DNA from 2 places in the Streptomyces sp. NPDC091371 genome. Region 1 is predicted to be linked to the other one. Evidence: riboswitches for the same ligand, from Rfam matches in the RefSeq annotation. Region 1 holds a riboswitch; the other holds the start of a gene.
The links. A riboswitch is a leader RNA that binds a small molecule or an ion and turns the genes downstream of it on or off. The one in region 1 is predicted to bind guanidine.

Region 1 (6,500 bases):
GACCGTCAGCGGCAGCAGCATCCCCGAGAAGAAGATCGAGACGACCGTGGCCATCATGTTGATCCCCGAACCGTCCATCAGCCAGAACGCCATCAGCCCCAGCAGATAGCGCACCGCGAAGCTCACCACCAGACCGAGCACCACGGACACCAGGAACAGCAGCCAGCGCACCGGATCATCGGGCAGCGCCAACGTGAAGACCAGCGACCCCGCCACCAGCGGGACCACCCCGCGCCCCGCCAACTGGAAGGCCGCCCGGCCCATGTCGGCCGCCAGCCACCACATCTGAAGGTCCGCCGGCCGGTACAGGTCGACCGCGATGTCACCCGTTCGGACGCGCTCCTGGATCTCTTCCTGGAAGCCGCCCCCGATCAACGCCCCGGCGGCGAGCAGCGACTGGCTCACCCACACGAAGGTCAGGGCCTGCGCCTGGTCGTAACCGCCGAGCCCGGGACGCTCGTCCCACAGCGCGATGTACGTGTACGCGACGATGAAACCGAACACGGTGTTGGTGAACACCCCGGCCGCCGTGGCCGTCCCGTACGTCGCGTAGCGCCGGAACCCGCCGGCGGCCACCGCCAGGTAGAGGCGCACTCTCTGACCCGCTTGCTGCCGCACCGTATCCCTCCCTTTCCCAGGTCGTTCCTACGTCGGCCAAAGCGCGCGAGCTTAGTGCGGAGGGGCGATCCACGCGACCGATTTACGCCCGTCCGGAGCGGAATCACCGGCCATCGGGTAGACACCATGAGGTACAGAAGTGGATATTTCGCACGGCGTCGAGGAGCCCCTGGAGATGAGCGACCAGTCACCACCCCCGGGCTGGACCCCTCGCGACCCGGACTCGCCCGACGGACAGCAGCCACCCCCGCCACGGGAACAGCAGCCGGGCAGGCCCCCCAAGCCCGGCAGGAAGCCGCGCCGCAAGCGCACCGGCTGGCGGCGGCTCATCCCCACCTGGCGCATGGTGCTGGGCGGCGTACTCCTCCTCGCCCTGCTGCTCGGCGGCGCCCTCGTCGCGGGCTACCTGCTGGTCGACATCCCGCCGGCCAACGCCGCCGCCACCGCGCAGTCCAACGTCTACCTCTACTCCGACGGCTCCCAACTCGCCCGCGACGGCGAGGTCAACCGCGTCAACGTGCCGCTCTCGCAGATCCCGCTGACCGTCCAGGAAGCCGTACTCGCCGCCGAGGACCGGGACTTCTACTCCGAACGGGCGGTGGACCCCAAGGCGATGCTCCGCGCCGCCTGGAACACGGCCACCGGAAAGGGCACCCAGTCCGGCTCGACCATCACCCAGCAGTACGTCAAGAACTACTACCTGGGCCAGGAACAGACCATCAAACGCAAGGTCAAGGAGTTCTTCATCGCGATCAAACTCGGTCGCGAGAAGTCGAAGGACTACATCCTCGAGGGCTACCTCAACACCAGCTACTTCGGCCGCAACGCCTACGGCATCCAGGCCGCCTCCCAGGCCTACTACGGCAAGGACGTCGGCAAACTCACCACCGCCGAGGGCGCCTACCTCGCCACCCTCCTCAACTCCCCCAGCGCCTTCGACGTCGTCTCCCACCCGCAGAGCCGCGACCGCGCCCTCGCCCGCTGGAACTACGTACTCGACGGCATGGTCAAGAAGAACTGGCTGACGGCCGCCGAGCGCGCGGCCACCCAGTTCCCCGAGCCCGGCAAGGTCCGCCCCGCCGCCGGCCTGTCCGGCCAGCGCGGCTACCTCGTCGAAGCCGTCAAGGACTACATCACCGAGCACAAGATCCTCGACGAGAAGACCCTCGCCGAGGGCGGCTACCGGATCACCACGACCATCGACAAGCGCCGCCAGAACGACTTCGTCAAAGCGGTGGACGCCCAACTGAACAGCAAGCTCGACCCGGAGGCCCGCAAGGCCGACCGCCTCGTGCGCGCCGGAGGCGTCTCCATCGACCCCGCCACCGGCAAGGTCGTCGCCATGTACGGCGGCATCGACTACACCAAGCAGTACGTCAACAACGCGACCCGCCACGACTACCAGGTCGCCTCCACCTTCAAGCCGTTCGTCTTCGCGGCCGCCGTCGAAAACGACTCCCGCACCCAGGACGGCCGCCGGATCACCCCGAACACGATCTACAACGGCGACAACAAGCGCCGCGTCGTCGGCACCCGGGTCCCCTACGCCCCCGAGAACGAGGGCCAGATCTCCTACGGCAACATCACCGTCAACACCGCCACCGACCTCTCCGTCAACGCCGTCTTCGCCCAGATGGTCGTGGACGTGGGCACCGTCAAGGTCAAACAGACCGCCGTCGACCTCGGCATCCCCGAGAACACCCCGAACTTCGTCCCCGGCCCGGCCATGGCCCTGGGCACCATGCAGGCCAGCGTCCTCGACATGACCCAGGCGTACGCGACCCTCGCGGACCACGGCCGCCGCACCCCGTACACCTTCCTGGAGAAGATCACCAAGGAGGACGACACCATCGGCCTCCCCGACCGCTCGCCCACCCAGGCGGTCACCCGCGAAGCCGCGGACACCACGACCTCCATGCTGGTCAGCGTCGTGGACAACGGCACCGGCACGGCAGCCCTCGCCGCCGGCCACCCGGCCGCCGGCAAGACCGGCACCGGCGAACTGGACCGCTCGGCCTGGTTCGCCGCCTACACCCCGGACCTGGTCACGGTGGTGGCGATGATGGGCCAGGACCCGGACACCGGAACCCTCCAGTCCCTCTACGGCGCCCTCGGCGAGCCCCGCATCGGCGGAGGCGGCTACCCGGCCCGCATCTGGGCCGCCTACACGAAGACCGCCCTGGAGGGCACCGACCCAGTCGACTTCGACCTCGAACTCCAGCCGGGCGCGGCCCAGCCCCCGCCCTCCCCCAGCTTCGAGCCGTTCCCGCCGGAGGAAACCCCGGAGGACGAGGTCACCCCGAGCCGCCCCGTCCGCCCGAACCGGCCCACGCGCCCGAACCCGACGAACGGCCAGACCAACGGGGGCCAGACCAACGGCGGCCAGACCAACGGGGGTCAGACCAACGGGGGTCAGGACAACGGCGGCCAGACCAACGGCGGTCAAACCAACGGAGGCCAGACCAACGGCGGCACCACCCAGGGCGACCAGGCCGGCACCACCACGGGCACCCAGGGCACCAACGCGGGGGCGGGCGCGGACGCCGGCGCGGCGGGCCTGCGCCCCCCGTCAGCCTTCCTGGAATGACCTAGTGCCCCGAGGTCGCCTTCAGCCCCACCACGGCGACCAGCAGCAGACAGATGAAGAAGATCCGGGCGGCGGTGACGGGCTCACCCAGCACCGCCATACCGAGCACGGCCGCACCGGCGGCACCGATGCCCACCCACACCCCGTACGCGGTACCGATGGGCAGGCTCTTCGCGGCGTAGGACAGCAACACCATGCTCGCGACGATCCCGGCACCCGTGAACACACTGGGCCACAGCCGGGTGAAACCTTCGGTGAACTTCATGCCGATCGACCAGCCGACTTCCAGCAGACCGGCGACGAGAAGAAGAACCCATGCCATGACGGCACCTCCGAGACAACGACCGATACGGGGTGCGTCGTCTTGTCGTACCCGGTACGGCGCGTCTCGTCGGGGTTCCCCTCCACCGTAGCAAAGGGCGGCGAAAAGGGCCGGTGACCTCCGCCACCAGCCCTTTTCCACGTCCTACAGGTACAACCCGGTGGAGTCCTCGGCCCCCTCCAGCCGCTCCGCGGCCACCGCGTGCAGGTCCCGCTCACGCATCAGCACGTACGTCGCCCCGCGCACCTCGACCTCGGCCCGGTCCTCGGGGTCGTACAGCACCCGGTCGCCCGGCTCTACGCTACGTACGTTCTGCCCGACCGCGACCACCTCGGCCCAGGCCAGCCGCTTGCCGACCGCGGCCGTCGCCGGAATCAGAATGCCGCCGCCCGAGCGGCGCTCGCCCTCCGGCAGGTCGGACTTCACGAGCACGCGGTCGTGGAGCATGCGGATGGGCAGCTTGTCGTGGGTGGTGTTCTCGCTCACGCCTCGAACTTACCTGTCCGCGACGGCCCTGCACTCCGGAGGGTCGTCACCGCTTGCGGCGCGCCGACACCACCAGCAGCCCGACCAGGCCCACCGCGACCAGCGCGACCGGCACGATCCGCGCGGGGCGCGGCGTACCGTCGTCGTGGCGCAGCCCGGCCTGCAGGTCGGTCACGCACCGGTTCACGGCGGCGAAGGCCCGCCCGGCGGCGTGATCGACGGTCCCGACCAGCCGGGCCTTCGCATCCCCGATGATCGTCTTCGGGTGCATCCGCACACCGATCTCGTCGAGCGTCTCGGCGAGCTGCTCGCGGCGGCGGACGATGTCCGCCTCGATCTGTGCGGGGGTCCTGGCTTCCGGCACCGCGCTGCCTCCGTCGTCATGGGTCGTGATCGTGGTCGCGATCGTGGTCGTGTTCGTACGTGAACAGGCTGTCAGCTTAGTCTCGTGGCATAACGATGCTGGTGCCCTCCCGAGGAGACTGACGAGATGAGCGAGCGACTGCAGCCGGGCGACACCGCCCCCGCCTTCACCCTGCCCGACGCGGACGGCAACGAGGTCTCGCTCGCCGACCACAAGGGCCGCAAGGTGATCGTGTACTTCTACCCCGCCGCGCTGACGCCCGGCTGCACGAAGCAGGCCTGCGACTTCACGGACAACCTGGACGTACTGGCCACGGCCGGCTACGACGTCATCGGCGTGTCGCCGGACAAGCCGGAGAAGCTGGCGAAGTTCCGCGAGAAGGAGCACCTGAAGGTCACGCTGGTCGGAGACCCGGAGAAGGCCGTCCTGGAGGCCTACGGCGCCTTCGGCGAGAAGAAGCTGTACGGCAAGACCGTGACCGGGGTCATCCGGTCCACGGTGGTCGTGGACGAGGAAGGCAAGGTGGAGCACGCCTTCTACAACGTGAAGGCGACGGGCCACGTAGCCAAGATCATCAAGGACCTGGGCATCTGACCCTCTCCTGCCGGAGCGGCCCGCACCGTAAATCGGTGCGGGCTGCTCCGTTTATCGGACGAAATCCCCCGTAACCGTCCGACTGTCGGTGCGTTACTCCGTGCGAGGGCCGCACGTGCGGCCGATAGGGGGAGCGGAAGCATGGTCGACCCGTACGAGCGGGACACGCTGGCCGCAGCCATCGCAGAGTCGAGAGGCTGGGCCGACCTGATGCGGCGCCTCGGACTGAAAGAGAACGGCGGACGACGCCGCACACTCCAGGAGAAGGCCGCCTCCTACGGCATCGACAGCAGTCACTTCGCGAAACGCAGTCCATGGCGCAAGTACCCGGACGAGGCCATAGCGGCGGCGGCCGCGTCATCGACCACACTGCGCGAAGTGGCGGTCCAGCTCGGCGTACGTCCCACCACCGGCGCCCTTTCGCACATCGTCCGGCGAATGGCCGCGGCGGGCATCGACGTCAGCCACTTCCCAGGCATGGGCCGAGAAGCGATCGAGCTTCCCTTCACCCCGGCAGAACTTGCAGCGGCTGCGGCATCCGCCGACAGCATCCGCGGTACGGCTCGCGCCCTGGGCATGCCCGACGACGGCCGGTCCCGCGCCGCTCTCGGGAGAATGCTGAAAGAGCACGGCATCGACACCACCCGCTTTCGCAATTCCCGGCCGGCCATTCCGGAGGAGGCGCTGCGCGCCGCCGTCCCGGGTGCGGCCGGATACGCGGACGTCATGCGCACCCTCGGGCTCGAAGTGAACGACGTCAACCACCGCCGGGTGCGCCGATGCATCACACAACTCGGACTTGACGTCAGCCACTTCAGACGGCGCCCTTGGGCAGCCCCGACGGCAGTGACGCCGAAACCCGTCGCACCCGACACCCTCGTCGTTCTCCCTGATGGATCCGCCCGGCTCAACCGCGCCCGGCTCCACCGAGCACTTCAGGAAGTCGGCGTTCCGTGCGCCTGCTCGAACTGCGGGAATCCCGGCGAATGGCTCGGGCGTGCCATCACCCTCCACATCGACCACATCAGCGGAGACTGGCTCGACAACCGGCGCGAAAACCTCCGCTACCTGTGCCCCAACTGCCATGCACTGACCGACACCTGGTGCCGCGGAGGTCGTCGCCGCAATGATGTCGCCCGCCGGACCTCGGCAGTCGTAGACTAACCGCAGCCGGCCAGGACCGATGTCCGAATTGACCGGTTAGTCGCGGTCGTGGTGGAATTGGCCTACACGCAACTTTTAGGTAGTTGTGGGAGAAATCCCTTGAGGGTTCGAGTCCCTCCGACCGCACCGACACGAAGGCCCCGTACACAGCATCTGCGTACGGGGCCTTCGGCATATCGACGGCCTCAGCCCACCAAGGCCCGAACGAACGGCACCAGCGCCCGGAACGCCTGCCCCCGGTGGGAGATCGCGTTCTTCTCCGCCGCCGTCAGCTCCGCGCAGGTCCGGGACTCGCCCAGCGGCTGGAGGATCGGGTCGTAGCCGAAGCCGCCCGAGCCCGACGGGGTGTGGCGGAGGGTGCCCAA
Region 2 (6,500 bases), on a different contig from region 1:
GATGGCCCGGATGACGGGGGCGAGGAAGCCGGTGACGATGAGCACGACGCCGGCGGCCGCGGTGACGAACCGGCTGCGCACGCCCGTGACACGGACGATTCCGATGTTCTCGCCGCTGGTCACCATCAGCGGCAGTCCCAGGAAGCCCCCGAAGAGCGACACGAGGGCATCGCCGCGGATGGTCCGGGGGACGACCTTCCGCTTGTCGATCTCCTTGCCGACGGTCTCCGCGTTGATGACGGTCTGCCCGGTGGCCTCCGCCATGGAGGCCAGTCCGTAGAGCATCAGCGGCAGCGCGGCGACGAGGTGGAACTCGGGAGATCCGAACGGCATGAGCTGCGGGGCGCTCAGAACCCCGCCCTCGGCGACGGCGCCGAAGTCGAACCGGCCGAGCGCGAAGGCCAGCACGCTGCCCGCGATCAGGCCCAGCATCACGGCGAGTTGCCGCACGACGCCGGTGAACAGCCAGTAGAGGGCGACGGTGAAGCCGATCGTCGCCATGCCGAGCGCCAGGTCCGTGGTGTTGGCGAAGCCGGGCGAGCCCGGCCGCCCGGTGACGAGCAGCGCGCCCACCTTCACCAGGTTGACCCCGACGATGACGATCATCGTGCCGATGACCAGGGTCGGGAAGAACTTCAACAGGCGCGCGAAGACCGGCAGGACGACGAAGTAGAAGGCGGCGCTGATGATCACCGCGCCGGTGGCGGTGCGCACGCCGTGCTGTTCGGCGATCGCCAGGAACAGGATCAGCGGGGCTCCGCCGGGCAGCATGACGAAGGGCAGCCGGGGCCCGAACTTCCAGGGGCCCAGGGACTGGATGAGTGAACCGACCCCGGAGAGCACGAAGGCCGCCGAGAGCAGGTTCACGGTGAGGTCCGTGTCGAGGTGGAGGGTCGCGCTCATCAGGAAGATCGCCGAGACGGGGGTCGCCGCCATGACGAGGACGTGCTGGAGGCCGAACAGGAGGATCCTGCTCAGCGGGCGGGATTGGTCGACGGGGTGCGGGAGAGTGCTGGGACTGGACACGTTCGAGCTCCGTTCGGCTCGCTCCGGCTTCGGCCGCGATCCGGCTCCGGGCAGGGGCCGAATCGATGGGGCCAAATCGATTTGGCCGCCAGTATGCGAGGGCCCCGGAGGCCCGTCAAGAGTTGTGGACGCGCCGCTTCCGCCGGCTCCCGGACGGACGCCGGGGCGACCGGGGAGTCGCCACCCGGCTCGCGGCCCGGCGGACAACACCCCGGCATCCGCTCCCCTTTGGGGTCCGCGCACGCCGAAGTGCGCCGGTCCCCACTGGGAACCGGCGCACGGGACCGACCGTGTCGGTCAGGCGGCGAAGCTGCGGTTGCCGGTGAGGGACCAGACCGCGGAGATCCGGCCGTCCGTGACCGCGAACATGTCGATGCCGCTCTTGACGACGACGTCTCCGCCGTCGTCGGCGTGCCTCTCGCTCCACCGGCAGGCCAGCTCGCCGCGCTCGGAGTCGACCAGCGGCGGGGCGTCGGCGGCGAACGTCATGCCGGTGAAGGCAAGGCTGTTGGCCGAGATGAAGGCCGTCAGTTCGTCCCGGCCGAAGGTGGCGGCGGAGTCGTCCGCGAAGTGCAGCCGGAAGCCGGGGGCGAGGATCTGGTCGGCGAGGGCGACGTCTCCGTTCCAGAGCGCCGCCCAGCCCTCCACCAGCCGGGTGCCGGCCTCCCGGGTCAGCGGTGCGGAGTCGGTGGTGGGGGTCGTCGTCACAGACATGGGTGCCTTCCGTGGTCGGTCGTGGTCACACAGCCTCCGGGCCGTGGGCGACAACCCCCTGTCGGTGTTTAGCCCTCCGCGCGGCGGCTCAAGCGGAACCGTAGAGTTCTTCGAGCGCCTCGTCGAGCGCGACGAAATCCCGTGCGGGGATGTCCAGTTCGGACAGGTCGACCAGCCGCGGTTCCACCGTCTCCTCCAGTGCCCGCGCCCCGCGGATGCGGTCGAGGCGGAAAGCCCGCACGGCTGAACGCAGTCGGCACCAGCCGATGAGGTACCAGTGCTCGCCGTCGAGGAAGCCCAGGGGCTCGACGGCGCGGTCGGTGACCCCGCCCTGCCCGTCGGCGTAGCGCAGGCGCAGCAGCCGGCGGGTCGAGAGCGCCTCGCGCAGGACGTGCAGGACGTGCGGGGCGTGCAGGACCTCGGACGGTTCGGCGGGGTTCACGGCGACCCGTACCCGGCCGGCGAGCTCGCGCGCGGCCTGACGATCGCGCTGCGGCATGACGGCGAGCACCTTGTACAACGCCGAGCGGGCGTCCTCGGCGAACGGCGTCCCGGACAGCCGGTGCAGGGCGACGGCCAGGGCCGCCGCCTCGGCCGGTGTGATGGTCAGGGGCGGCAGGGTGTGGTCCTTGTCCACCACGTACCCGCCGCTGCGGCCCGGTTCGGCGTAGAGCGGCACACCGGACTGCTGCAGCGCGCTGAGGTCCCGCTCGATGGTGCGGGTGCTGACGCCGAAGCGCTCGGCGAGCCACCGGGCGCTGCGCGGCCGGGGCGAGACCGCGCGTAACTCCTCCACCAGGGCGTAAAGACGCTCGGTTCGGTTCACAGTCAAGGACCGTAGCCGATGCCCGATCCCCCCGGGGCGGTACGGAGGCGGATCCGGCCGGGTGGCCGGTGCTCCGGCCGGTGCAGGGCGCATCATCATTTAGGATTCAAGGCGGCCGCGGGGCTGCGGCCGGTCGCCGTGCGCGGCGACCGCGCACCGGTCGGGCCGGCCGGTCGCCGAGAGCGGCCCGGGTCAGGGCCGTGGTCCCGATGGGGGCCACATGACGCTGGTCATGAAGATCCCGGGGCACCGGGCACACCCGCCCACGAACAGAAGACCCCCAGGGAGAAGTGAGGTATGCCAGTGATCTGCGTCGGAGGCATGATCGGCATCGGCAAGACCAGTGTGGCCGAGCTGCTCGCCAAGGACCTGGGCAGCGAAGTCTTCTACGAGAGCGTGGACGACAATCCGATCCTCCCGCTCTTCTACACGGCGAGCCCCGAGGAGATCGAGGCGCGGCGCTACCCCTTCCTCCTCCAGCTCTACTTCCTGCAGACGCGGTTCGCCGCGATCAAGGAGGCGTACAAGCAGGGTCACAACGTCCTCGACCGGTCCATATACGAGGACTGGTACTTCGCGAAGGTCAACCACGACCTGGGGCGGATCAGCTCCCTCGAGATGCAGGTGTACGAGGGGTTGCTGGGCGAGATGATGCGCGAGATCGACGGCCTGCCGTACCGCAAGGCACCCGATCTCATGGTCTACCTCAAGGCGGACTTCGAGACCGTGCTGCACCGGATCGGGCTGCGGGGCCGCGATTTCGAACAGGACGAGAGCCTCGTCGCCTACTACCGGACCCTGTGGTCCGGCTACGACGACTGGGTGCACAAGCACTACTCGGCCAGCGAGGTCCTCGTCGTCGACATGAACCGCACCGATGTGGTCAACAACCCCGAGGACGCCGCCCGCGTGGCGCGCGAGGTCAGGGACGCCCTGGCGGCGGTCGGTCGCCCGGCCTGAGGCGGCGGGCGGCGGGTGAGGAAGGTCACCGCCGGGGAGGCCCCCGGCGGCCCGCTCCGTTGCTAGGTTGTCCGGCGGCCGGATTCCAGGCCCCGGACGAGATGCGCCGTACCCGGTTACGCACGACGACGCGCGAGGTGCTGCACGAGCAGCGCCGTCCGCTGTCCGCGCCCGGGCAGCGTCCTCGTCGAGCAAGATGGGCCGAACGCCATGACCGTGCCACTCACCCGCAGCCTGTACCGGACGACCGCACACGCCGCCGGGGGCCGTACCGGATCCGTCCGCACGGACGACGGGCGCCTGGACGTCCGCCTCGCCCCGCCGCGCAAGAAGGTGCCCGGCACCACCAACCCCGAGCAGCTGTTCGCGGCCGGCTTCGCCGCCTGCTTCACCTCCGCGCTCGCGGAGGTGGCCGCCGAGTTCGGTGCGGATGCCTCCGCCGCGCGCGTGGCCTGCGAAGTTCAGCTCGGCACCACGGACACGCCCGCCGGCTACGGCCTCGCGGTGGCCCTCACCGTCAGCCTGCCGGGGTGGCGTGCGGCGGACCTCCAGCCCCTGCTGCACCGGGCGGACGCGGTCTGCCCGTACTCGCAGGCAGTACGGGGCAACGTACCGGTGACCCTCCTGGCCGTGGACGACGCCGACACCGGCACCGGCCCCGATGACCAGGCCTGAGCCGGATCCGCAGCCGGCCGGCCCCGGCGTGGCGGTGCCCGAGCACGGCGCGTGGCTGCGGCGCGGCATCAGCCGCGACGGCGGCCCCTTGCGCGAGGACGGCGAAGTGGTGTGGCTGCAGACCGGGCCGTACTACGCCGACAGCCGCGGCTTCGCCGGTACGACGTCCTTCGACGGCTCCCGGGTCCGTTTCCACCACCTCACGGGCGAGCCCGGCGAAGACACCGGCACCTTCCGGTGGGAGGGCGCGAACCTCGTCGAGCGGGGCACCAACCCGGACGGCAGCACCTTCCTGGAGGTCTGGACCCCGCTGCCCGGCGCCGAGGGTGCCACCGGCTCCTGGACCGGTCCGGACCACCACGTGGTGCGTGTGGGCCGCCACGTCGTGCACGTCGATTCGAGTACGGGTACGTACTGGCGGCTGTGACCTCCGTCCGGACCGCGGCCGTGCCGAGCGGCGGGCGTCAGCTGTCGGGCTCGGCCGCCGCGATGGCGGCGAGGGCCGACCCCGGATCCCGTTCGACCTCGAGGTCACCCAGGGTGACCACCCCGACGAGCTCGCCGTCCTCGGTCTGCACGGGCAGGCGTCTCAGCGCATGGCGCCGCATGAGATCGGCGGCCTGCTGGACGTCGTCCCCGGGACCGACGGTGATCGGCTCAGAGCTGCAGATCGCCTGCACCGTCGTCTCCGCGGGGTCCCGGTTCTCGGCGATGGCCCGTATGACGAGGTCCCGGTCGGTCAGGATCCCGCGCAGCCTGCCCTCGTCGACGACCAGGACGTCCCCGATGTCCGCGTCCCGCATGACGCGGGCCGCTTCGGCCAGTGAGGTCAGTTTCTCGACGGTCACCGGCTTCTCGGTCATCACCTCGTGGACTCGCCGGGTCATGGTTCCTCCCGCTACTGGAAGCGGCTGCTACCCGGCGCCTACCCGGGCCGGGGACCCGTATGCGGACCACCTCGCCGGCCGGCGGCGGACACGCGCGGACGCTGGTCCGGGCGGGCGTTCTCGCGTGTGTCCGGCTCCGCGAGCCGGGGTCCTGGGGGTCTCCCGGGTGATGGTGGAGCGGGAGCCGGACGTCCGTGTGCGCCGATCCCCCAGCCCACCCATCGAAAGGTCGCCCCATGCAGTTCATCCTTCGCAAGGACCTCGGGCTGCTCGCCCTGCGCCTCGCGGCGGGCGGCGTGCTGATCGCGCACGGCACGCAGAAGCTCTTCGGCTGGTTCGGCGGGGGCGGCATCGAGGGAACGGCCGAGGCGATGGAGCACATGGGCTTCGTTCCGGGCAGGCCGAGCGCCCTCGCGGCCGGGCTCGGCGAGGCGGGCGGCGGTGCCCTGCTGGCGCTGGGGCTCGCCACCCCGGCCGCGGGCGCCGCGGCGGCCGGCGCCATGGCAGGGGCCGTCTCGGTCCACGCGCCCGCCGGGTTCTTCGCCCAGGGCGGCGGCTTCGAGTACCCGGCCTTCCTCGGCTCCGTCGCGGCCTGCCTCGGCGTCACCGGGCCGGGGCGCTTCTCGCTCGACCACATCAGCGGGCATAGGCTCGACCGTCCCGCGGTCATCGTGGTGGCCTTCGCGCTCAGCGCGGCCGCCGCCACCGTCGTCGTCAACCGGCGCATCGCCGCGATGGAGTCCCCGGCCGGAGCCGACGGGGACTGAACCGGCCGGGCCCTGCGCCCGGGAGGGCGGGCCGCCGGATCGCCGGCCCCCGTGCCCCGTGCCCCGTGTCCCGTGCCCCGGCCGCGCACGGCCGTTACGGTGTCGGAATGGAACAGCGGATCAGCCTCATCACCCTGGGGGTCTCGGACCTCGCCCGGGCCAAGAGCTTCTACGCGGCCCTCGGATGGCGTGGCACCGAGGTCGAGGAGACGGTCTTCCACCAGGCGGGAGGAATGGCCCTGGTCCTGTGGGACCGCCGGAAACTGGCCGCGGACTGCGGGCTGCCCGACGCCCCGCCGGCCGGGTTCGGGGGCATCGCCCTGGCCCACAACGTGCGTACGGACGCCGAGGTCGACAGCCTCCTCGGCGCCGCCGCGGAGGCCGGCGGCACGGTCACCCGGCCCGCCGCCGTCAACGCGATCGGCTTCTACTCGGGCGTCTTCACCGACCCCGACGGCCATGCCTGGGAGATCGCCCACAACCCCGGCTTCACGCTGGCCGGCGACGGCTCCCTGATCCTGCCCGACTTCGCCTCGCTCACGCCCGCGCCGCCGGACGCCGCGCAGCGCACGCCGGAGGCGTGAGGCGGGACCGAGCCGGAGCCGGGTGGGGCGCCCTTCCCGGCGCGGCGGGGCTCGGGCACCA

Region 2: another riboswitch for guanidine. It lies ahead of AB0O21_RS07145 (Ohr family peroxiredoxin); the one in region 1 lies ahead of AB0O21_RS16605 (multidrug efflux SMR transporter).

The regions. Positions count from the first base shown of each region.
Region 1 is NZ_JBFBFP010000012.1:170,509-177,008, forward strand. Features, by position in the region: gene AB0O21_RS16595 (ABC-2 family transporter protein) at 1-594, opposite strand, end outside; gene AB0O21_RS16600 (transglycosylase domain-containing protein) at 794-3,205, shown strand; gene AB0O21_RS16605 (multidrug efflux SMR transporter) at 3,207-3,527, opposite strand; guanidine-III (ykkC-III) riboswitch at 3,559-3,629, opposite strand; gene AB0O21_RS16610 (co-chaperone GroES) at 3,672-4,013, opposite strand; gene AB0O21_RS16615 (DUF3618 domain-containing protein) at 4,060-4,377, opposite strand; gene bcp (thioredoxin-dependent thiol peroxidase) at 4,504-4,971, shown strand; gene AB0O21_RS16625 (HNH endonuclease) at 5,113-6,135, shown strand; tRNA gene AB0O21_RS16630 (tRNA-Leu) at 6,178-6,261, shown strand; gene rdgB (RdgB/HAM1 family non-canonical purine NTP pyrophosphatase) at 6,321-6,500, opposite strand, start outside.
Region 2 is NZ_JBFBFP010000004.1:68,542-75,041, forward strand. Features, by position in the region: gene AB0O21_RS07125 (solute carrier family 23 protein) at 1-1,026, opposite strand, end outside; gene AB0O21_RS07130 (nuclear transport factor 2 family protein) at 1,324-1,740, opposite strand; gene AB0O21_RS07135 (WYL domain-containing protein) at 1,829-2,566, opposite strand; gene AB0O21_RS07140 (deoxynucleoside kinase) at 2,864-3,526, shown strand; guanidine-III (ykkC-III) riboswitch at 3,599-3,661, shown strand; gene AB0O21_RS07145 (Ohr family peroxiredoxin) at 3,737-4,201, shown strand; gene AB0O21_RS07150 (hypothetical protein) at 4,188-4,628, shown strand; gene AB0O21_RS07155 (CBS domain-containing protein) at 4,666-5,088, opposite strand; gene AB0O21_RS07160 (DoxX family membrane protein) at 5,325-5,855, shown strand; gene AB0O21_RS07165 (VOC family protein) at 5,963-6,439, shown strand.